Regions from separate parts of the Pediococcus inopinatus genome, predicted to be linked through region 1. Evidence: predicted binding sites of a transcription regulator. Region 1 holds the regulator's gene; the other holds the start of a gene.
The links. Region 1 encodes HrcA, which represses chaperone genes, less so after heat shock. Its sites were predicted from a motif close to TTAGCACTCNNNNNNNNNGAGTGCTAA; they were not measured.
Positions count from the first base shown of each region.

Region 2: the regulator HrcA is predicted to act here: its motif matches at 9,680-9,706, upstream of PI20285_RS02995 (ATP-dependent Clp protease ATP-binding subunit).

Region 1 covers NZ_CP019981.1:889,224-901,430, reverse strand. The annotation lists gene nusA (transcription termination factor NusA) at 1-212, shown strand, start outside; gene rnpM (RNase P modulator RnpM) at 240-536, shown strand; gene PI20285_RS04560 (L7Ae/L30e/S12e/Gadd45 family ribosomal protein) at 529-843, shown strand; gene infB (translation initiation factor IF-2) at 848-3,472, shown strand; gene rbfA (30S ribosome-binding factor RbfA) at 3,483-3,836, shown strand; gene truB (tRNA pseudouridine(55) synthase TruB) at 3,947-4,864, shown strand; gene ribF (riboflavin biosynthesis protein RibF) at 4,875-5,822, shown strand; gene hrcA (heat-inducible transcriptional repressor HrcA) at 5,920-6,969, shown strand; gene grpE (nucleotide exchange factor GrpE) at 6,984-7,580, shown strand; gene dnaK (molecular chaperone DnaK) at 7,607-9,466, shown strand; gene dnaJ (molecular chaperone DnaJ) at 9,574-10,719, shown strand; gene lepA (translation elongation factor 4) at 10,868-12,207, shown strand, end outside.
Region 2 covers NZ_CP019981.1:579,552-591,758, forward strand. The annotation lists gene PI20285_RS02965 (serine hydrolase domain-containing protein) at 1-462, shown strand, start outside; gene PI20285_RS02970 (DUF402 domain-containing protein) at 605-1,162, shown strand; gene PI20285_RS02975 (AI-2E family transporter) at 1,404-2,510, shown strand; gene tagD (glycerol-3-phosphate cytidylyltransferase) at 2,635-3,045, shown strand; gene PI20285_RS02985 (peptide chain release factor 3) at 3,233-4,810, shown strand; gene PI20285_RS02990 (LTA synthase family protein) at 5,021-7,180, shown strand; gene PI20285_RS02995 (ATP-dependent Clp protease ATP-binding subunit) at 7,282-9,519, opposite strand; gene PI20285_RS03000 (hypothetical protein) at 9,769-9,966, shown strand; gene PI20285_RS03005 (phosphocarrier protein HPr) at 10,130-10,396, shown strand; gene ptsP (phosphoenolpyruvate--protein phosphotransferase) at 10,396-12,117, shown strand.

The DNA of each region.
Region 1 (12,207 bases):
TTTTGTTTGATGAAGAAAATGAGCGTGCATGCATGGTGATCGTTCCAGATTATCAGTTATCCTTAGCAATCGGTAAACGCGGCCAAAATGCTCGTTTAGCTGCCAAATTAACTGGTTATAAAATTGATATTAAATCAGAGACTGACGCCAGTGATTTGGTTGAAGAACCAGATGAAGAGGATACTACAGATTCAGAATCAGACGCTGAGTAAGCAGATTTAATTGGAGGCCCATTAGTTATGAAAAAAAGAAAAATTCCGCTACGCAAGGATATTGTAACGGGTGAAATGTTTCCAAAAAAGGAGCTTGTTCGGGTTGTAAAAAACAAGGAAGATGAAGTTTCTTTGGATCCAACTGGGAAAAAGCCTGGTCGTGGTGCTTACATTGGTTTAGACGTCAAAATTGCCGAACGTGCTAAGGCAGAACGAACTTTTGATAAAGCTTTTAAAATCAAGGTAGAAGATGATTTTTATGATGAATTGATTGCTTATGTTGATCATCAACAAGCCCGGAAAGAACTTTTTAAAGATGAATGATCAAGAACGCTTTTCTAACCTGCTTGGTTTAGCACGAAGAGCGGGAAAGTTGATTTCAGGTGAACAACAAGTGTTACAATCAATTCGAAGCCAAAAAGCTAAAATCGTGGTTGCTAGTACAGACTTAGGGGCTGCAACGCAAAAGAAAATTTCTGATAAATGCACCACATATGAAATCCCCTTAATTTCATTTATGGATCGCATTGAAATTAGCCAGGCAATTGGTCAAGCCAGAACAGTGGTGGCAATCGAAGATCATGGATTTGCCAAAGCACTATTAAAATTAAATATTGAAGAAGGAGCGTGAAGATATGGGGAAAAAACGCATATATGAAATAGCTAAGGAAATTAATGTTTCCAGTAAGGACATCATCTCTAAGGCTAAAGAAGATGGATTTGATGTTAAAAACCACATGTCCACACTGGATGAAGGCGAAGAACGTAAAATTCGCTCTTCATTTGTGAAAAATAACAGTAAACAAGAAGGTACAACTGCCAAAAAACCAACCATGTACAGATCAGCCAAAACTGGAAAAACAGTTGTAGAACGATCTGACAATAAAGATAATAAAGCTGGCTCGCATCAACAACCAGCACAAGCACACACATCTCAGACTGCCAAACCAGTTCGTCATGATCAGGCTCAATCACATAATCGCCCTGCAGCAAATGGGACGACAAATGTTAACCATTCACAAAACAAGAGTGGCAATACAGCCCGTCCTCAACAACATTCTGGACAAAATCAGACGAGAAGCAATTCACAAAATACGCAGAATCGTAGTTCACAGAATAGTCGTCCAAATCAATCTACTTCGACAAGCAATAGTGGTAATCGGACATCGAACTCTAATCGATCAAATACCAGTTCAAATCGATCAAGCTCAAACACGAACCACTCAAATACTAGTTCGAACAGAACAACGAATTCGACGCGTTCAAATTCGAACTACAATAAGCCTAGTTCTAATTCAAATCGCACTAGTTCAAATTCGAACCGTTCGACCGGCAATAGTAACAGTCAAGGCTCTTCTAACTCAAGAAATAATCGTGGTTCTAGCTTTGGCGGCCGTAATCGTTTCAATAATCGAAATCGATATACTAAAAAAGTTAAGAAGAATGGCCGTTTGCGTGAAGTGAACAACAAACCAGCGCCAGTCCGTAAGGATAAGCCATTACCAAGTGTATTTGAGTACAATGATGGCACTAACGTTGCAGAAATCGCTAAAAAAATTCATCGTGAACCAGCAGAAATTATCAAAAAATTATTTATGCTTGGTGTTATGGTGAACCAAAATCAAACGTTAGATAAAGATATTATTGAAATTCTAGCAGATGATTACGGAATTAAGGCTGAGGAAAAACAAGAGGTCAACGTTTCAGATATTGATAAGATGTTTGAAGAAGAAGAAACAAATACTGACCATCTTGTTAGCCGACCACCAGTTGTTACAATCATGGGACACGTTGATCATGGGAAAACAACTTTATTAGATAATCTTCGTCACAGTCACATTACTGCTGGTGAAGCTGGTGGAATTACCCAAGCAATTGGTGCTTATCAACTAAAACATGATGGTAAATTAATTACTTTCTTAGATACTCCAGGACATGCTGCGTTTACTGAAATGCGGGCACGTGGTGCTGATATTACTGATATTACAATTTTGGTAGTTGCTGCTGATGATGGTGTTATGCCACAGACAATCGAAGCAATTAATCATGCTAAGGCTGCAAATGTACCAATTATCGTGGCGGTTAATAAAATTGATAAACCAGGTGCTAATCCTAAACATGTTATGGAACAGTTAACAGAATATGGTTTGGTTTCTGAAGATTGGGGTGGTGATACCATCTTTGTAGAGATTTCTGCGAAGTTTGGTAAAAATATTGATGAATTACTTGATATGGTCATTCTCCAATCTGAAGTTATGGAACTAAAGGCCAACCCAGATCAAAATGGTGCTGGTTCAGTTATTGAAGCTAGCCTAGATCCTGGTAAGGGATCCATTGCTACCGTTCTTGTGCAACAAGGAACCGTGCGGATTGGTGATCCAATTGTCGTTGGAAATACATTTGGTAGAATTCGTACCATGACCAACGAATTAGGTCGTCGGGTTAAAGAAGCTACGCCATCAACTCCAGTTGAAATCACTGGGTTAAGTGATGTACCAGAAGCTGGGGATCGATTTGTGGTGTTTGACGATGAAAAATCTGCTCGTGCAGCTGGTGAGGAACGTGCTAAAGAAGCATTGATGGAAGAGCGTCGTGCAGACAACCATGTTACCTTAGATAACTTATTCGATTCTCTTAAAGAAGGAGAAATGAAGGAAGTCAACATCATCATTAAAGCTGACGTTCAAGGTTCTGTTGAAGCCCTTTCTGGTAGTTTGAAGAAAATTGACGTTAAAGGTGTTCGAGTTAACATCATTCATACTGCCGTTGGTGCCATTAACGAAAGTGATGTTGCTTTAGCCGAAGCCAGTGATGCCATTATTATTGGTTTCAATGTGCGCCCAACAAACCAAGCTAAACAGCTTGCAGATTCTTCGAGTGTTGATATTCGTTTACATCGAGTTATTTATAACGCTATTGATGAAGTTGAATCAGCAATGAAGGGAATGCTTGAACCAACCTATGTTGAACAGGTCACAGGTCAGGTTGAAGTTCGTCAGATCTATAAAGTTTCTCATGTTGGAACCGTTGTGGGTGGTTATGTTACAGAAGGCTTCATTCAAAAAGATAGCGGCGTTCGTTTGGTTCGTGATGGGGTCGTTATTTATGAAGGTAAATTAGCCAGTCTGAAACGTTTCAAAGATGATGCTAAACAGGTTAAACAGGGATTTGAGTTAGGTCTTACAATTGATGGCTATAACGATATCAAAGTTGACGATGTGATTGAGGCCTATATCATGAAAGAAGTTCCTGTAGAATAGGAGGTTCCAAATGGCAAGAATGTATCGTTCCGATCGCCTTGGGCAAGAGATAGAAAAAGAAATTAGTGATATTATGCGTAAACGAGTTCGTGATCCTCGTGTTCAGGGAATCACAATTACGGGTGTAAATGTCACTGGAGATTTGCAACAGGCCACCGTTTACTACAGTATTTTGTCAGATAAGGCTTCTGATGGACAAAAAGTTGCCCAAGGGCTTGAAAAAGCAAAAGGCTTAATCCGTAGTGAGCTTGGGTCCCGGTTATCGATTTATAAAACACCAGAGTTAATTTTTGAACGTGATGCATCTGTTCAATATGGTAGCCGAATCGATCAATTGATCAATAAACTTAATACAAAAGAATAGTTTTCTATTTATTACGCAAAAGAATGGTCAGAATTTTAATGACCATTCTTTTTTTATCGTCATTTATCCATCTATGATATAATTTAACAGGAAAAATAGGAGGCATTTACATGAATGGAATTGTTCCTTTGTACAAACCACGTGGTATGACAAGTTTTGATTGTGTATCCAAAATTCGTGGTATCTTACACCAAAAAAAAGTTGGACACAGTGGGACTCTAGATCCTAATGTAGATGGTGTTTTACCAATTTGCGTGGGGAAAGCCACTAAGGTTGTCCCTTATTTGATGGCTTCAGGAAAAGTTTATGAGGGATCCGTCACATTGGGATTTTCCACGACTACCGAGGATCTTGATGGGGATATCGTCGAACAACAAACAATAACCCAAGCTTTTTTAGATGGTGAAATTGATGAGGCAATGTTCAGTTTGACCGGCGAGATAACGCAAATTCCTCCCATGTATTCGGCTATAAAGATTAACGGAAAAAAATTATACGAATATGCTCGGGAAGGCATCGAAATAGACAGGCCGGCAAGAAAAGTAACGATTAAATCCTTTGAGCGGATCGGTGATCCCAAATTTGACCCTCAAAAAGGAACTCAAACTATTAATTTTAAAGTCCAATGCAGCAAAGGAACTTATGTACGGACCCTAGCAGTCGATTTGGGGAGAAAACTTGGTGTTCCAGCCGTTATGTCTCAATTAACGAGAACTCAAAGTGGGGGTTTTCAAATTGAAGATACGATTACTTTCTCAAAACTAGAAGAAGCGGTTGAAAATGGAACTATTGAAACTTTGTTAACACCGCTAGATCATGCTTTGGAAAAATATCCCCACTTTGCATTAAATGAAGACTTATGGACCAGAGTTCAAAATGGGGCAGTTTTAAAACGTAGCAATTTTGATCAACCAAAAGATGCGGAACCAGTGCTTGTCTTAACGCATGCAGATCGAGTTCAGGCTTTATATCAATATGATCAAGAAAGGGCAGCATATCGGCCATTAACTATGCTGCTAACGGAATAGGAGAATTTGTATGAAAATCATTTATTTACATCATCCGTATGACGTTAACCAAATTACGGATGATAAAGTCGTTATGGCAATGGGATTTTTCGGTGGTGTGCATCTAGGACATCAAGCTGTATTGAAACAGGCTCGAAAAGTAGCTGATCAACGGAAGTTACCTCTTGCAGCTATGACGTTTGATCACCACCCGTCTGTTGTGTTTCCAAAGCCAGAGTTAGACGGCACACTGTATTTAAGCTCGGTTAAGCGAAAGGCCGAATTAATGCAGAAATTTGGGGTAGATTTACTATATGTGGTGAGTTTTACATCTAAGCTGGCCAATTTGACCCCTCAGGATTTTGTCGACCAGTATATGGTTGACCTTTGCGCTCAGGTGATTGTGGCCGGCTTTGATTATACTTATGGCCCCCGCAAAATTGCCGATATGGCGCATTTATCAACGTATGCTAAAAACAGATTTGAAATTGTGACTGTTCCAGAATTTCTCTTAGACGGTGAAAAAGTGAGCTCAACGCGAATCAGAACAGATTTAAAACAAGGTGATGTAGATCACGCCAACCTATTTCTTGGGTACATCTACCAAACTAGTGGCTTAGTGGTTCATGGCGAAGCTCGTGGTCGCACATTAGGGTTTCCAACTGCTAATATCTTATCCGATCCTAAAGCTAGGATTCCTGGGATCGGGATTTACGCCGTCCGAATCAAAATCGGATCTAAATGGTATTTAGGCATGGCATCGGTTGGGCGCAACGTTACTTTTGGTGAACATCGTCCAATCACGTTAGAAATTAATATTTTTGATTTTGACCAGGAGATTTATGGAGAAATGGTTCGGGTTGATTGGTATCACTATGTTCGTGGTGAAATTAAATTTGACGGTGCAGAGGGATTAATCGATCAATTAAAGGCAGACGAAAAGAATATTCGGCAGTATTTTGCGAATTTGACTATATAATGCAAAAAAATGTTTGACTATTGTTGACTTTTAGAAAAACATTTGGTATCTTTAATAGTGTCTTAGCACTCCAATGTACTAAGTGCTAAAAGAGGTGATGGTTTTGCTGACAGATAGAGAGTTACTGATTTTAAAAGCAATCGTTCAAATATACACGGACGATGGGCAACCGGTTGGCTCAAAAGCATTGGTTAGTCAATTACCGATCCACGTTAGTTCGGCAACGATTCGAAACGAAATGGCAACATTAGAAGAAAAAGGTTTGCTTAAAAAGACACATTCTTCTTCTGGACGGGTGCCTTCAATTAAGGGGTACCGTTATTATGTGGATAATTTGTTGAAGCCTGATAAGGTTCAATCAAGTGATTTACGTCGCATTCGTTCTTCATTCAATCAACAGTTTCAAGAGATTGATGATATCGTAGCTGAATCTGCAGATATGCTTTCTAAATTGACTAGTTATACTGCTTTCACAGTGAAACCGGAGCTTAAGGATGCTAAGCTTGAAGGCTTTCGATTAGTTCCGCTTGGGAATCATCGGGTGATGGCGATCTTGGTTACTGATAATGGTGATGTTCAAAATCGCACGTTTAAGGTTCCTAGCAGCGTTAACCCAGAGGCGTTAGAATCTGTAATTCGAATTATTAATGATCAGCTAGTGGGATTAACATTAGGTGAGGTATTCAAACGACTGGAAACAGATATTCCGATGCAAATCGGAAAATATATAGAAACTCCAGATGGATTCTTAGATATCTTTGAAGATGTTTTGAAGAAATCGGCTACAGAACGTTTCTTTGTTGGTGGCCGTTTGAACCTTTTAGATTTTTCAAAGCAGCCTGATGTAAGTTCGCTTCGGTCGTTATATTCATTGATGGGACGGTCAACAGATCTCGCTGATGTATTAGGCGGATCACTTGATCAGAATATCCAGGTTCAAATTGGCAATGAAATTACCAATAATTTGTTGAAAAATTATAGTCTGATTACAGCCACATATGACGTTGATCAGCATGGTAAGGGTGTCATTGCGATCTTAGGCCCGACTAGTATGCCATATTCTAGAATGATTGGATTGGTTGGTGCGTTTCGAACAGAATTAGCGCAGCGATTAATAGATTATTACCACGATATTGATGATATTTGAGAGGTGTGAATGTAGTGTCTGAAGATAAAAAAGTTGAAGAAACTGAAAAAACGGCAGAGGAGACGAACGAAAAGTCTAAACCAGCCAAAGAAACAACAACTAAATCAGAAAAAAAAGCTAAAAAGCATGGCAAGTCAAATAAACAAATTGAAGAGTTACAAACGCAGATTAGTGAATTAACTGGTAAGGTTGATGCTATAACTGATCAATATATTCGTGCTAAGGCTGAAATTGCTAATATTCAAAAGCGCAACGAAAAAGAGCAGGCTAACCTAGTTAAATATGATGGTCAACATTTAGCCAAAGATATTCTTCCGGTTATTGATAACTTGGAACGAGCTTTATCCATTGAGGTTTCAGATGAGAGCGGTGTTCAGCTCAAAAAGGGAATCCAGATGGTGTATGATCATATGAGTAAGGCGCTTAAAGACAATAACGTAACTGAGATTGAGGCTGAGGGCCAATCCTTTGATCCTCAAATTCATCAAGCAGTCCAAACAGTGCCTGTTGAAGATGGTAAAGAAGCAGACCAGATTGTTAGTGTTTTACAAAAAGGTTATATGTTAAAAGACCGTGTTTTACGACCAGCAATGGTTGTCGTGGCACAATAAAAAATATATAAAGAGGGATAATAAAAATGGCAAGCAATAAAATTATTGGAATTGATTTAGGAACCACAAATTCTGCAGTTGCAGTGCTCGAAGGCGACAAGCCAAAGATTATTACAAACCCAGAAGGTAACCGTACTACACCTTCAGTGGTTGCATTTAAGAATGGTGAAACACAAGTTGGGGAAGTTGCAAAACGACAAGCAATTACAAATCCTGATACAATTGTTTCCATCAAACGTCATATTGGCGAAAGTGGCTACACCGTTTCAGCAAACGGTAAATCATACACACCTCAAGAAATTTCAGCAATGATTCTTGAATATTTAAAACATTATGCAGAAGACTATCTTGGTGACACAGTTGAAAAAGCTGTTATTACCGTTCCTGCATACTTTGACGATTCTCAACGTCAAGCTACTAAAGATGCTGGTAAGATTGCTGGATTAGATGTTGAACGAATTATTAACGAACCAACAGCTTCCGCGTTAGCTTATGGCCTAGACAAACAAGATAAAGATGAAAAAGTCTTAGTTTATGATCTTGGTGGAGGAACTTTTGATGTTTCGATTCTTGAATTAGGCGATGGTGTTTTCCAAGTTCTTTCTACTAATGGTGATACTCATCTTGGTGGTGATGATTTTGACCAAAAGATCATCGATTGGCTTGTTGCTGAGTTCAAGAAGGACAATGGTGTTGACCTTTCTCAAGATAAGATGGCCTTACAACGTTTGAAGGATGCAGCTGAAAAAGCTAAGAAAGATCTTTCTGGCGTAAATGAAGCTCAAATTAGCTTACCATTTATCTCTGCTGGGGCTAATGGTCCTTTACATTTGGAAAAGACCTTAACACGTGCACAATTTGATCAAATGACATCAGACCTTGTTGCACGCACTAAGACACCTGTAGATAATGCGTTACGTGATGCTGGCCTTTCAACCAGTGAAATTGATGAGGTTATCCTTAATGGTGGGTCAACTCGAATCCCTGCAGTTCAAGAAGCTGTTAAGAATTGGACAGGCAAAGAACCTAACCATTCAATTAACCCTGATGAAGCTGTTGCCATTGGTGCTGCAGTCCAAGGTGGTGTTTTGACTGGTGATGTTAAAGACGTCGTTTTGCTTGATGTCACACCACTTTCATTAGGAATTGAAACAATGGGTGGGGTCTTCACTAAGTTGATTGACCGCAATACAACCATTCCAACAAGTAAATCACAAGTATTCTCCACTGCTGCTGATAGTCAACCAGCTGTTGATATTCACGTCCTTCAAGGCGAACGACCAATGGCTGCCGATGACAAAACACTTGGAAGATTCCAATTAACGGACATTCCACCGGCACCTCGTGGCGTTCCCCAAATCGAAGTTAAATTCGATATCGATAAAAACGGAATTGTTAATGTTTCCGCAACCGATAAGGGAACTGGTAAGAATCAGAAGATTACAATTAAGAGTTCTTCGGGTCTTTCAGACGAAGAAATTGATCGGATGATGAAAGAAGCTAAAGAAAACGCCGATGCTGATGAGAAACGTAAAGAGGAAGTTGATCTTAAAAACGAAGTTGAACAATTAATCTTTACAACTGACAAGACGCTTAAAGAGCTTGATGGCAAAGTATCCAAAGAAGAAATTCAAAAAGCTAAGGATGCTGAAGATGCTTTGAAGAAAGCACAAAAAGATAATAACGTTGAGGATATGAAGACTAAGAAAGATGACTTGAATAAGATTGTTCAAGATCTTTCAGTTAAACTCTATCAACAAGCTCAAGAACAGGAGAAAGCTAAGGGCGGTAAAGATGATTCTGCAGCATCTGATAAAAAAGATGATAAAGGAACCGTTGATGGCGACTTTGAAGAAGTAGATCCTGACAAAGACAAAAACAAGTAATTAATTACTTGATAGTTAATAAAAAGTCAAAGTCAAAACAGACTTTGGCTTTTTATTGCATATAGTCTATGATATTCTAAGTTTATTGATAAAAATGGAGGTTCATAATGGCGGAGAATAAAGATTACTATGAAATCCTGGGAGTATCCAAAGACGCATCTGCCGATGAAATTAAAAAGGCATACCGTAAGCTGTCAAAAAAATACCATCCTGATTTAAATAAGGCACCTGGCGCAGAGCAAAAGTTTAAGGACGTTAATGAAGCTTATGAAGTTTTAAATGATGAACAAAAGCGTGCTCGCTATGATCAATACGGCTCTGCTGATGCAAACGCCGGATTTGGGGGCGGAGGCGGCTTTAATTCCTCTGACTTCGGTGGCTTTGGCGGTGGTAACAGTGGCGGTTTCGATGATATCTTTAGCCAATTCTTTGGTGGCGGAGGCGGTCGAACCCGTAGTGCTCAACCTAACCAGCCTCAACAAGGAGAAGATCTGCAGTATCAAATGGATCTGACTTTTGAAGAGGGTGTGTTTGGTAAAAAAACAACCATCAAGTACAATCGTGAAGCAACGTGTGGGACGTGTAACGGTTCCGGAGCTAAACCAGGAACTACCCCTGAGACTTGTTCGAAGTGTCATGGGGCTGGTTACATTCAAGTTACGCAAAACACCCCATTGGGTCGAATGGTTTCTCAACAGGTCTGTGATGTTTGTCACGGAACTGGAAAAGAAATTAAAGAGAAATGTCCTACTTGTGCCGGTTCGGGTCATGTAAACGAACGTCATGAAGTTAAAGTTACTGTTCCAGCAGGTGTTGAAGATGGACAACAAATGCGTCTTCAAGGACAAGGAGAAGCTGGCACTAATCAAGGCGGATATGGTGATTTATTTATAATTTTCCGAGTATCTCCAAGTAAAGTCTTCAAACGAGATGGAGCGGAAATTTATTTAGACCAACCGATAACCTTTGTACAGGCTGCTCTTGGTGATGAAATTACCGTTAAGACGGTTCACGGCGATGTTAAGATGAAGGTTCCTGCTGGTACCCAGACCGGAACAACTTTCCGTCTGAGAGGCAAAGGAGCACCACGCTTACGTGGCAATGGCAACGGTGACCAACAAGTTACTGTGAATGTCACAACCCCTAAGAGCTTGAATCACGAACAACGAGAAGCTATGCGGTCATTCGCAAAGGCTAGCGGAGAAACAGTTTCAGGCAGCGGTAAAGCAGGTTTTTTCGATAAATTTAAATAGTAAATTCAAAACACGACTCCTAATGTGAGACGTGTTTTTGTTTATATAATTTTGGGTGAACCGTTTGGCTTCAGAAATCCAATAATTGAGATTGTCATAAAACGTTGCTATAATAGGATGAATGAAGTTAGATGAAAGTAGGAATAAAATGCCAGAATACAAAGACTTAAAAGATCGTCAGCGGCATATTAGAAATTTTTCGATCGTTGCCCATATTGATCATGGTAAATCAACTTTGGCTGATCGAATTTTGGAATTAACAGATACTGTGGCTAAGCGAGACATGCAAGATCAATTATTAGATTCAATGGATCTTGAACGTGAACGTGGAATCACAATTAAATTAAACGCGGTAGAACTTCACTATACAGCTAAGAATGGGGAAGTATACATCTTTCATTTAATTGATACTCCTGGACACGTTGATTTTTCGTATGAAGTTTCAAGAAGTTTAGCTGCCTGTGAAGGAGCAGTTTTAGTTGTGGATGCTGCTCAAGGCGTGGAAGCCCAAACACTTGCCAACGTCTATTTAGCTTTAGATGATAATCTTGAAATTGTCCCTGTAATTAATAAAATTGATCTACCATCTGCAGATCCAGAACGGGTACGTCAAGAAATTGAAGACGTGATTGGACTTGATGCTTCTGATGCCGTTTTAGCGAGCGCAAAAAAGGGAATTGGAATTTCGGAGCTTTTAGAGCAGATTGTGGCCAAAGTTCCTGCTCCAGATGGTGATTTAAATGCACCATTAAAGGCTTTGATCTTCGATTCTAAATATGATGATTATCGAGGCGTTGTTTTAAGTGTCCGTCTGTTTGATGGTATGGTTAAGCCTGGAGATCATATTCGATTGATGAATGGTGGTACTGAGTACGAAGTGACTGAAGTGGGCGTTAACTCACCTAAACCTATCAAACGAGACTATTTAATGTCTGGTGACGTGGGTTATTTGACGGCTAGCATCAAAGATATCAAAGATACACGAGTTGGTGATACGGTAACAAGTAGTAAATCACCTGCCAAAGATGCCTTGCATGGTTATCGCGAAATGAGTCCCATGGTATACGCTGGGTTGTATCCTACTGACAATGCGAAGTTCAACGATTTACGGGAGGCTTTGGAAAAACTACAATTAAATGATGCGGCACTTGAATTTGAGCCTGAATCATCACAGGCATTAGGGTTTGGTTTCCGATGTGGATTTCTCGGTCTATTACACATGGACGTGATTCAGGAACGTTTGGAACGAGAATTTAATTTAGATCTCATTACTACCGCGCCTTCCGTAACGTACCATGTAGAGTTAACAGATGGTGGAGAAAAAGTAGTGGAAAATCCATCTGACATGCCAGATGCTGCAAATATCAAAGATGTTAAAGAACCATTCGTTAAGGCCTCAATTATGGTGCCTAATGACTATGTGGGAGCAGTTATGGAACTGTGCCAACATCGACGCGGAGTTTTTGATACGATGGACTATTTAGATAC
Region 2 (12,207 bases), 310 kb from region 1:
TTGCACAACACAGGGTTTGTGATGCAGGCAGACCGAGCACTTCGGCTATCCACGCCATATCTTAATCAGCCAATTACGGATAATTCAATTAATTATTTGCATGCCTATCACGAGTTAGCTGCTAGTCAGCACAACGAGTTAGCAACCGGAAATGTGTACATGAGTACCGGGGATTTTTACAAGGTAACCCAAGCAATCCTGCAGGCCCGTTTTTTAACCGCCCAAAATACTGCTATTTTGCATGAGGCGAGTGGTATTCGCCAGTATGGCGGGGGCCTTTATTCCAAAAGTCCGACCAGTTATTGGAGTCACGGCGTTGGTTACGGAGAAGAAAGTGGTGTGATGATCAGTCGAGATGGTCAAAATGCGGTCGTGATGTTGAGTAATTATCATTTGAAAAAATCGGCTTTAAAAAAGCAGTGTGCTCAGATTTATCAAAATTTAATGCAAGGAATGTATTAAATTAGACTAATTATAGCGATCTAGATAAAACCGGATGCCCCGTGAACAAGTCTCGTTCTTTTGTTGAGGTGGCTTTTTTGATATAATGACAAGTGGAATTCTAAGTTTTAAAAACCTTCGGAATTGGAAAGCTGTGTTATCAATGAATCGCAAGTCTAAGAAACCCAGAGCGGGGGACTATATTGCGATCAAAAGCTATAAACATGATGGGAGTTTACATCGTACATGGCGAGATACAATGGTATTAAAAAATAGTGATGACGAGTTTATTGGCTGTAATGATCATACATTAGTCATTGAGGATGATGGCCGACGCTGGGTAACGCGTGAACCAGCCATCGTTTATTTTCGAAAAGATTATTGGTTTAATGTGGTCACCATGATTCGTAGAGGCGGCGTCTCAAATTATTGTAATTTAGCTTCTCCGTATGTGTTAGATGAGGAAGCCTTGAAGTATATTGATTATGATTTGGATATAAAAGTTTATCCGAATGGAGAGCGAAAGTTATTAGATGTTGACGAATACGAGCGCTTTAGTCAGCAATGGCACTATCCAGAAGATACTAAGCAGATCATTCAATCAAGTGTGTTGACACTGACAGATTGGATTGATAAAGGGGCAGGGCCGTTTTCTGATGAATTTATTAATATTTGGTATAGCCGTTATCTGGAACTTGTTCATCGTAATAACCGGCGTTAATTTTGGTCGTAATAATGAATTGGATCGGTTAGCCGATTTTTAATTCTGCATAAAACTAACTGGCAATGTTTGAGATTCTCGAATGTTGCCAGTTTCTGTATAAAGATTTTTGGGAAAATAAGCAGTCAAATGAACCTGAGTAGCTTATAATAGGACTATCATAAATAACGAAAATGGGGCGTTTCTACGTAAGCTGAAAGATTCTGTAGAATGCTAATTACATTTAGAAGGAAGTCATGCTATGTTTGATAAAATCAGAAAATCCCCGCTTTTATTCTGGTCATTAGAGTTATTAATTGTGGCCAGCTTGATTTACGTATGTACAAAAATTAATTTTTTGTTTGCACCGATCGGAACCTTCATTTCTACCGTGTTTGTGCCCATTATTTTATCGGGATTTTTGTTTTATTTATTAAATCCCCTAGTTAAACTAATTCAAAAAATTAAGTATAAAAAATTTCATATCAACCACACTTGGGCTGTTGTGATCGTCTTCGTATTGTTGTTTGGTGTGATCGGATATGCCCTGGGTTGGATGATTCCCAAACTAGTTAACCAGATTGCCCAACTGATTGAAAGCTTGCCAACCATTGCCAGCAACCTTCAAAAGACGTCCCAACATTTTGTTGAACATTCGGATTGGATTAAAAATGTTGATCTGGATCCGTATATAAAAAAGATGAATAGTTCAATTGGAACCTATGCGGAATCAATTCTGGGCACGATGACAAGCAGCATTGGAACCCTGATTTCAACAGTTACCTCTGTGACCATCGTCGTTATTACGGTACCGGTTATGCTGTTTTATATGTTGAAAGATGGCTGGAAACTCATGCCAACTGTCAAACGGCTATTGCCTGCCAAAAATGCGGATACCATCCAAGATTTATTTGAAAAAATGAGCGCAACGTTATCATCTTATATTTCTGGTCAAGTTTTGGAATGTATTTTTGTTGGAACATTTACGGCAATCGGCTACATGATTATTGGGCAGCCGTATGCGCTATTGCTCGGAGTAGTGGCCGGAATTGCCAACATTGTGCCGTATGTGGGCCCATACATTGGAATCTTTCCAGCTTTACTGGTGGCTCTTACCCAGTCGACCATGCAAGTCGTATGGGTCGTGGTCGTTGTCTTGATTGTCCAGCAAGTAGATGGAAACTTGATCTATCCCAATATTATTGGACGTAGTTTACAGGTGCACCCACTTACGATTATTATCTTATTGCTAGCAGCTGGTAAAATTGCCGGAATTCCAGGGATGATTTTAGCAATCCCTGCGTATGCGGTGGTAAAAGTCCTAGTTGAGTTTATTTACCACATTTGGATTTTGAATAGCGACGAGTGAGGCTGGACTAAACAAGCAAAAGCAACGAGGATCCCTGTTAATTAATTCCTATTTTACTGGAATCGGGCGCTATACATGTGGTAGTATTATGAAGTATTTAATATTATTCTTAGGAGAATGAACATTGAAAAAGGTAATTACTTATGGCACTTTTGATCTAATTCATAAGGGACATATTCGTTTGCTAAAGCGAGCTAAAGCACTGGGTGACCATTTGACAGTGTGTGTATCAACGGATGAGTTTAACGCCTTAAAGGGCAAAAAAGCTTACACAAGCTATGAAGATCGTAAGTATATTTTGGAAGCTATCCGTTATGTGGATGAAGTTATTCCTGAAAAAGGTTGGGATCAAAAAATCAAGGATGTTGAAGAACGTCATATTGACACCTTTGTCATGGGGGATGACTGGAAGGGTAAGTTTGATTTCTTAAAAGACTACTGTGAAGTTGTCTATCTTCCCCGAACAGAAGGCATTTCTACTACCAAGATCAAACGTGATTTGGGTCTTGGCGGTAAAGACGAACCACAAAAATAAATATAAAACGGAGCTGGGGCAAATCCTCAGTTTTTTTATTAGTTATAAACTAGTAAGAAAATAGCCAAATTGAAGTCGAATCAGCGCACTTTTTGTAAAAAATACGTTATTCTTAATTTGGGATGTATTATCCGGATAAAAGTAGTAAATTATATTGTGAATGCAATTAGGAAGTAGGAAATTAGTTATGAGCGAAACAAAAATAGATCAGGCAGTTGCCAAACGGCGAACATTTGCCATTATTTCTCACCCGGATGCTGGTAAAACAACGATCACGGAACAGTTATTATTGTTTGGTGGCGTTGTGCGCGAGGCTGGAACGGTAAAGGCTCGTAAATCAGGTAGTTTTGCCAAGTCTGATTGGATGGAAATCGAAAAGAAGCGGGGCATTTCGGTTACAAGTTCGGTTATGCAATTTGATTACGGTGACAAACGAATTAACATTTTGGATACCCCTGGACATGAGGATTTCTCTGAAGATACGTATCGAACACTGATGGCGGTGGATTCTGCCGTGATGGTTATTGATTCTGCAAAAGGAATTGAGCCCCAAACTAAGAAATTATTCCAAATTTGTAAAATGCGGGGAATCCCCATTTTTACTTTTATGAATAAATTGGATCGTGATGGTCGCGAACCTTTAGATTTGGTCAATGAACTTGAAGAAGTTTTGGGAATCAATGCTTACCCAATGAACTGGCCAATCGGGATGGGTAAGGGTCTCCAAGGATTATACGATCGTTACAATGAGAGAATCGTTTTATATCGCAAAGATGCAGATGGTAATCAATATTTGCCTTTGGATAAAGACGGTAAATTATCAAGTGATCATCCTTTAACAGAAGATAGTACTTATCAAGACGCGCTAGGTGACATGGAATTATTGAGTGAAGCCGGAAATGAATTTGATGAAGACCAGATTGCCTCGGGAGATTTAACCCCCGTTTTCTTCGGTTCGGCTTTAGCTAATTTTGGCGTTAAAACTTTCCTTGATATTTATTTGAAATACGCACCAGCACCTGCTGCACACGAAGATCGCGCTGGTGAAGTTATTAAACCAAATGATTCAGAGTTTTCTGGATTTATCTTTAAGATTCAGGCTAATATGAATCCTAACCACCGGGATCGCATTGCCTTTGTACGAATTTGTTCGGGTGAGTTTGACCGCGGAATGGATGTGACGTTGCAGCGAACGGGAAAAGTTCTTCGTTTGTCAAACTCCACCCAATTTATGGCGGACTCCCGGCATACGGTTGAAAAGGCGGTGGCCGGTGATATCGTTGGCTTATATGATACGGGAAATTTCCAGATTGGTGATACCATTTATGCCGGGAAGCATGATGTTCAGTTTGAAAAGCTTCCTCAATTTACGCCAGAACTATTTGTGCACGTTGCTGCTAAAAATGTGATGCAACAAAAATCATTCCATAAAGGAATTCAACAACTGGTGCAAGAAGGAGCAGTTCAGCTGTACACAAATTACAATACGGGTGATTATATTTTAGGTGCGGTTGGCCAACTTCAATTCGAAGTCTTCCAATTCCGGATGTTAAATGAATATCATTCTGAAGTCGTGATGGAGCCAATGGGTAAAAAGATTGCGCGCTGGATTGAGTCTGATCAATTAGATGAAAAGATGTCATCTTCACGAAACTTATTGGTGAAGGATCGTGCTGACAAGCCACTGTTCTTATTTGAAAATGAATTCGCAGAACGCTGGTTTAAAGGCAAATATCCGGAAGTTAAATTAACAGCCAAGCTATAAAATTACGTAAACAGGGGGGGGACAAACTCAATTTTTTAGTTGAGATTGTCCTTTTTTATTTAACTAACAATGGTTAAAGTTCCTTAAAATCTCTAAGGATACCCGGGATAAGACTATTAAAAAAACGGATTTTCAGTTATACTTATTTAGTTTATGAATGCTATTTAGCGTTTAAATTTAAAATTGTGAATGTGCAATGGAGGGTCAACTATGAGTCAAGCGTGGCATAAAATTCGCCGTGGATTAAATACACGGTTTGGATTTTTCTTGTTCGCCGTTATTCTATTTTGCATTAAATCCTACATGGCTTACCAAACTAAATTCAGTTTGGGTGTCAAAGGCAATATGCAAGAATTAATTTTAGCGATTTCACCAATTGCGACGGCGCTGTTGCTGTTCGGGATTGGGTTATATTTTCGAGGTCGATGGGCTTATTGGTGGATGATTTTAGTTGACGCAATTTTGTCGACTTGGTTATTTTCTAACATTTTGTACTATCGGGAATTTTCAGATTTCATTACTTTTAATCTGATTAAGGGATCTGGTGCCACTTCAGATAACCTCGGGAAAAGTTTAATGGGAATCATGCGTGGCACTGATTTTTTGGTGTTCATAGATGTTGCCTTTTTGATTCTATTGTTACTGATTCGATTCATTAAAATTGATACCACACCATTTAAATTTCGATACGCAGTAGCCACCACCATCTTATCTGTTGGGGTGTTTGGCGTAAACTTGGGGATGGCATATAGCAATCGTTCCGGGCTTTTAACGCGAACTTTTGATAATAATTACATCGTTAAGTATTTAGGCCTCCAAACCTACACAGCGTATGATGCGATTAAGACGTATCAAAATAGTGAACAGAAATCGAAAGCTTCTAACAATCAATTGAAGCCGGTTCAAAAATTCTTAAAAGATAATCACATTTCGTCTAACATCCAGTACAAAGGCGTCGCAAAGGGGAAAAATGTCTTTGTCATTCATTTGGAAAGTTTGCAACAATTTGTGATTGATAAAAAGTGGGATGGCCAAGAAATTACGCCGAACTTAAATAAGTTATATCACGAAGACGATACGCTTAGTTTTGATAATTTCTTTAATCAAGTCGGCCAGGGGAAAACGGCCGATGCTGAAATGATGCTGGAAAACTCACTATTTGGTTTAGCAGAAGGATCAGCAATGGTTATGGATGGGACAAGCAATACGTTCCAGAGTATGCCAGCCATTTTAGATCAAAATGGCTACTCGACGGCTTCATTCCATGGGGATGTTCCAAGTTTCTGGAATCGTGATAATGCCTATAAGTCTTTTGGTTACCAATATTTCTTTAGTAAGGAATATTACAAGATCAAACCTGGATATGTCAGTGGTTACGGGATGAAGGATAAACTCTTCTTGAAAGATACTGTTAAGTATATTCAGCAGTTACCTCAACCGTTTTATGCCAAGCTCATCACTGTTTCAAACCATTATCCTTACTTGATTGCCAAGAAAGATGCTTCTATAAAGGCTTGGGATACCGGCGATCCAACGGTTGATCCTTATGTGCAAACCGCACATTATTTGGACCAATCAATTGGTGAACTCTTAAGTTATCTGAAGAAATCCGGATTGGACAAGAAGAGCATGCTAGTTCTCTATGGTGATCATTACGGAATTTCAAATAACCATAAAGCAGCTATTGCGAAAATTTTAGGCCTAAAACAAATTGATAATTACAATTTAGCTATGTTCCAGAAAGTGCCTTTCATGATTCACATGGATGGACTAAAGGGTGGCATCAATCATACCTATGGTGGTGAGATTGATGTTATGCCAACGTTAGAAAACCTGATGGGAATTAATGTTTCTGGGGCCATTCAGTTTGGTCAAGATCTCCTTTCAAAGGATCGTAATCAAATTGTTTCCTTTAGGGATGGAGACTTTGTTTCGCCGAAGTACACTAAGTATGGGGGCGATCTGTATCTGACTAAGACGGGACAACAGATTACAGATGAAACGGATACTGAGAAAAAAGAAGTCGCTAAAATTCAAAAGTATGTCAATCAGGAATTATCGTTATCCGATTCCGTTATTAACGGTGATTTACTCCGATTCTCAAAACAAAGCTGGTTTAAAAAGGTCGACAAATCAGATTTTAATTATAAAAAATCGGCGGCATTGAAAGAATTGAGCGAAGCACAGACGAAGACACCAACCAGTCTATTAAAAGAAAATGACGGAAAGTCAACGGAGGATCTCTACAAAACTGATGCACCCGAATTAAAGAGTGAAAGTTCAAGTAGCAGTAGTGATGATAGCAGCAGCAGTTCCAGTTCAGGCTCTAGCTCGAGTTCATCAGCTTCATCGTCATCTTCATCAAAGTAAATTAAAGGAGCCTATATCATTGGTTATAAAACCAGATATGGGCTCCTTTTTAGATACAAAAAAACCAAGTCACCAGGGACTTGGTTTTTAAAACTTAACTATTAAGATTTAGAAGATGATGCTTTTTTTGCGGGAGCGAGATCTTCAGTGGATAAGGTAATCTCACCATCGGCAATTTTTGCCACAAGATTTTTTGCATCCGCATGATCAAGATAGTAATCCGCAATGCGATCTTCAATTTGCTCTTGAATGACACGTCGCAAAGGACGAGCACCCATTTTTGGATTGTAACCTAATTCGACTAGCTTCTCTTCAACTGGTTCTGTCACATGCACGTGTAAGCCTTGAACGGCCAACATTTTATTGACATCACCAATCATTAAGTCAACAATTTTCATTAAGTTTTCCTTAGTGAGTGAATTGAATTCGACAATGTCATCAAACCGGTTTAAAAATTCGGGTTTGAAGTAATTACCTAACTTGTTCAAAACGGAATGCGTTTCACCCTTGGCTGCAGCACCGAATCCGACATCAGCTTCAACATCACCAGTTCCGGCGTTGGAAGTCATGATAATAATCGTGTCTTTAAAACTGACGGTGCGACCTTGTGAATCGGTCAAACGACCATCATCAAGGATTTGAAGGAACATATGCATGACATCTGGATGAGCTTTTTCAACTTCATCAAGTAAGATCAAGCTGTATGGGTGACGACGAACCTGTTCGGTCAACTGACCAGCCTCTTCGTAGCCAACATAGCCAGGAGGGGAACCAATCAATTTAGAAATTGAATGTGGTTCCATGTACTCACTCATGTCAAAGCGGATCATTGAATCCTCAGAGCCAAAGAGCTCATTAGCTAATTGTTTAGCTAATTCAGTTTTACCAACTCCGGTAGGACCAACGAATAAGAAAGACCCAATTGGTCGGCCAGTGCCATTTAGCCCAATTCGATTTCGCCGAATTGCTCGAGCAATTTTGTTCACGGCTTCGCTTTGACCAATAACTTTGGAGTTCAAATCTTTACCAAGGTTTTGAAGCTGCTCTTGTTCCCGTTTTTGGAGTTCACCAACCGGGATACTAGTTTTTTCTTCAATAATTTGTTCCATATCTTTATCGGTTACAGTAGGAATTTCGTTTTGGTTAGCTGCACCAGACTTGGTTTTTTCTAATTTATTGATTTGGTCACGATAATAAGCGGCTTTTTCATAATCTTCAGCTTTAGTTGCATCTTGCTTGTATTTTTCGGCATTATCAATTTTTTGCTGAATAGTATTTGGATCAACCGTATTAATTGTCAAATTTTTCTTAGAACCTGTTTCATCAAGCAGGTCGATTGCCTTATCAGGTAAGAAACGATCCTGAATGTAGCGTTTTGACAATTTGGCTGCCGCCTCAATTGCTTTATCTGTGTAGTGAACATGGTGATAATCTTCGTATTTCTTTTGAATACCCTTTAAAATCTTGATGGATGCTTCCACACTAGGTTCGTCGACTTGAACAGGTTGCAAACGACGGGCAAGAGCAGCATCTTTTTCAATATCACGGTATTCATTTAAAGTTGTTGCACCAACAAGTTGGAAATCGCCACGGGCAAGAGCGGGTTTCAAAACGTTACCTGCGTCCATGCCACCTTCAGCGTTACCAGCACCAACAATTTCATGAATTTCATCAATAAAGACGATGGCGTCCTTATTTTTTTGAACTTCTTTCATAAGTTGTTGCATTCGTTGTTCAAACTGTCCTCTAATTCCAGTTCCTTGAACAAGTGAAACAACGTCTAAACGAATAATTTGTTTGTTAATTAATTTTTGAGGAACATCACCAGCCACAATCTTTTCAGCTAGGCCTTCAACAACTGCTGTTTTACCAACACCGGCTTCACCAATTAAAACTGGATTGTTTTTGGTACGACGGTTCAGTATTTCAATAACCCTTGAAATTTCTGTATCGCGTCCAATAACAGGATCAATTTTCCCTTGTTTTGCTAGATCAGTCAGATTTAAGCCGTACTGAGCTAACAGACCACCTTGGCCATTTTGGCGACCACCATTATTATCAGTGGGGCCACTAGGTTGAGTAGGGGGAACCTGTTGACTAAAGTTTTGCGCATTTTCAACATTACCATTTTGCATAGCACGGAAAATGTCGTCTAGATTTCCAAATCCAAATGGGTCTTGTGCCATATTCGTAGCACCTCCATTTCCAAAATTATTGCCTTCTTGTTGTTTTAGAAGTTGATAGCAATTTTGACAAAGATCAATCTGACGCTGTTGTCCGTTCACATTAACGTGCAGATGAATCGTTGCTTCATTTTTATGACAATTTTGACAAAGCATCTTGCCGTCTCCTTTCGAAAAATCAAAGCTTAAAAAGTTTGACCAACTTTGACCATGAACACATTATACCTCGCATACTAATTTGTGCAAGCAATTTGTTTTCTAAAATTTAGCCTGCTAGAATCGGATAATCAGCCAATGCAATGGTCACAAAGTTATATTAGCACTTTCGTAATTAGAGTGCCAATGTTTGAACTTTTTTATGAAATCAACTAAACTAAAATTATCCAAAAAAGGGTAGGTGATTAAATGGCACGCGACTTTTCAAATTTATTAGAGCAGCTGCGTCAGGGAAGCATCAAGGAATTAATAGTTGAATCGGATGAGTTTCCCGATTTTCAACCTATTTATATGAAGTATGAGCAACGAAAAAGAATTATTGGTCAAGCTCAGAGAAACGGAAAAGTGGTTTACCATTTTGAAAGTGATGAAAACGGTAAATCTTAATTTTCTTTTAATTTCGTGAAAGGGCTTGTAATAATTTAGAGAAATTGCTAAAATCAATGGGAAAGGCTGATTATTTGTTAGTAGAATAAATGGTTATTTATTTTTTACTATTAAAAGAAAGCCCTTACCAAATTATATATATATTAAAGGAGATCGATTTATAATGGAAACACGCGACTTTCATATTATTGCAGAAACAGGTATTCATGCTCGTCCAGCTACTTTATTAGTACAGGCAGCTAGCAAATTTAACGCAGACGTTAAGTTAACTTACAAAGACAAATCAGTTAATTTGAAGTCTATTATGGGTGTAATGTCATTAGGTGTTGGTCAGAATGCTGATGTAACAGTTTCTGCCGATGGCGACGACGAAAAAGAAGCAATTGAAGCACTCGCAGATACAATGAAAAAGGAAGGACTTTCTGACTAATGACAAAAGAATTGAAGGGAATTGCTGCCAGTGATGGTGTTGCAATTGCGAAAGCATACATGCTTGTCGACCCTGATCTGTCATTTGATAAGAAAACAATTGATGATCCAGATGCTGAAATCAAACGACTTAGTGCCGCTTTGGACGCATCTAAATCAGAATTAGAGTTAATTAAAAGTAAGGCTTCCGAGAATCTTGGAGAGGATGAAGCCGAGGTTTTTGAAGCACATATTACGATTCTCTCCGATCCTGAATTAATTGGGAATATTGAAGATAAGATCAAGAACGATTCTGTAAATGCAGAACAAGCATTAAAAGATGTAACAGATGGTTTTATTGAAACATTTGAAGCTATGACTGATAACCAATACATGCAAGAACGTGCCGGAGATATCCGTGACGTCACAAAACGTGTAATGAGTCATTTATTAGGTGTTGAATTGCCAAATCCAGCCCTGATTAACTCTGAAGTGGTTATTGTAGCGCACGATTTGACTCCAAGTGATACTGCACAATTGGATCGCAAGTATGTCAAAGGCTTTATTACTGATATTGGTGGAAGAACTTCACATTCAGCAATTATGTCTCGAACACTTGAGATTCCTGCAGTTGTTGGTAGTGAAAAAGCTACAACAGAAATTAAATCCGGAGAAAATGTCGTTATTGACGGAATTCACGGTATCGCAATTGTTGAACCTGATGCTGACCAAGTTTCTAAGTATGAACTTATGCAAAAAGGATTCTTGGCACAAAAAGCTGAATGGGACAAACTTCGTGACGAAAAGACTTTGTCAAAAGATGGCGTTCACTTTGATTTAGCAGCTAATATTGGTACTCCAGATGATATTAAGGGAGTTGTCGATAATGGTGCTGAAGCAGTCGGCTTGTTCCGTTCTGAATTCTTATACATGGATGCCAGTGAGCTTCCAAGTGAAGATGATCAGTTTAAGGCATACAAAGCCGTTGTTGAAGGCATGAAGGGCAAACAAGTTGTTGTTCGGACAATGGATATTGGTGGAGACAAGCAGTTACCATACTTGCCACTTCCAGAAGAAATGAACCCATTCTTGGGCTACCGAGCAATTCGGATCAGTCTTGATCGTACGGACTTGTTCCGTACCCAGTTACGCGCATTATTGCGGGCTTCTGCATACGGAAAGCTTGCTATCATGTTCCCAATGATCGCAACCGTTGCTGAATTTAAGAAAGCTAAAGCTATCTTTGAAGATGAAAAACAAAAGATGGTTAAAGCTGGTACTAAGATCGGTGATGAAATCCAAGTTGGTATGATGATGGAAATCCCAGCTGCTGCAATTATTGCAGATAAGTTAGCTAAGTATGTTGACTTCTTCAGTATTGGTACCAACGATTTGATTCAGTATTCATTTGCTGCTGATCGTGGTAACGAAAAAGTTTCATACCTATATCAACCATATAATCCATCATTGTTACGTTTAATCAAACGTACAATTGATGCTTCTCATGCAGAAGGTAAATGGACTGGTATGTGTGGTGAAATGGCTGGAGATCAAACAGCTGTTCCAATTTTAATGGGTCTTGGTTTGGATGAATTCTCAATGAGTGCAACTTCAGTTTTGAAGACTCGTTCATTGATGAAACGCTTAGACACCAAAGAAATGAAGAAGTTAGCCGATAAAGCAGTTACTGAAGCAGAAACTAACGACGATGTTATCAAACTCGTTAATGATGCAGTTAAATAACTGAAATTAATTTTACTTAAAATCTCTTAGGATGATACATATCCTGAGAGATTTTTTGCTATACTAAAGCCGTTTAGTAAAGTGACTCAG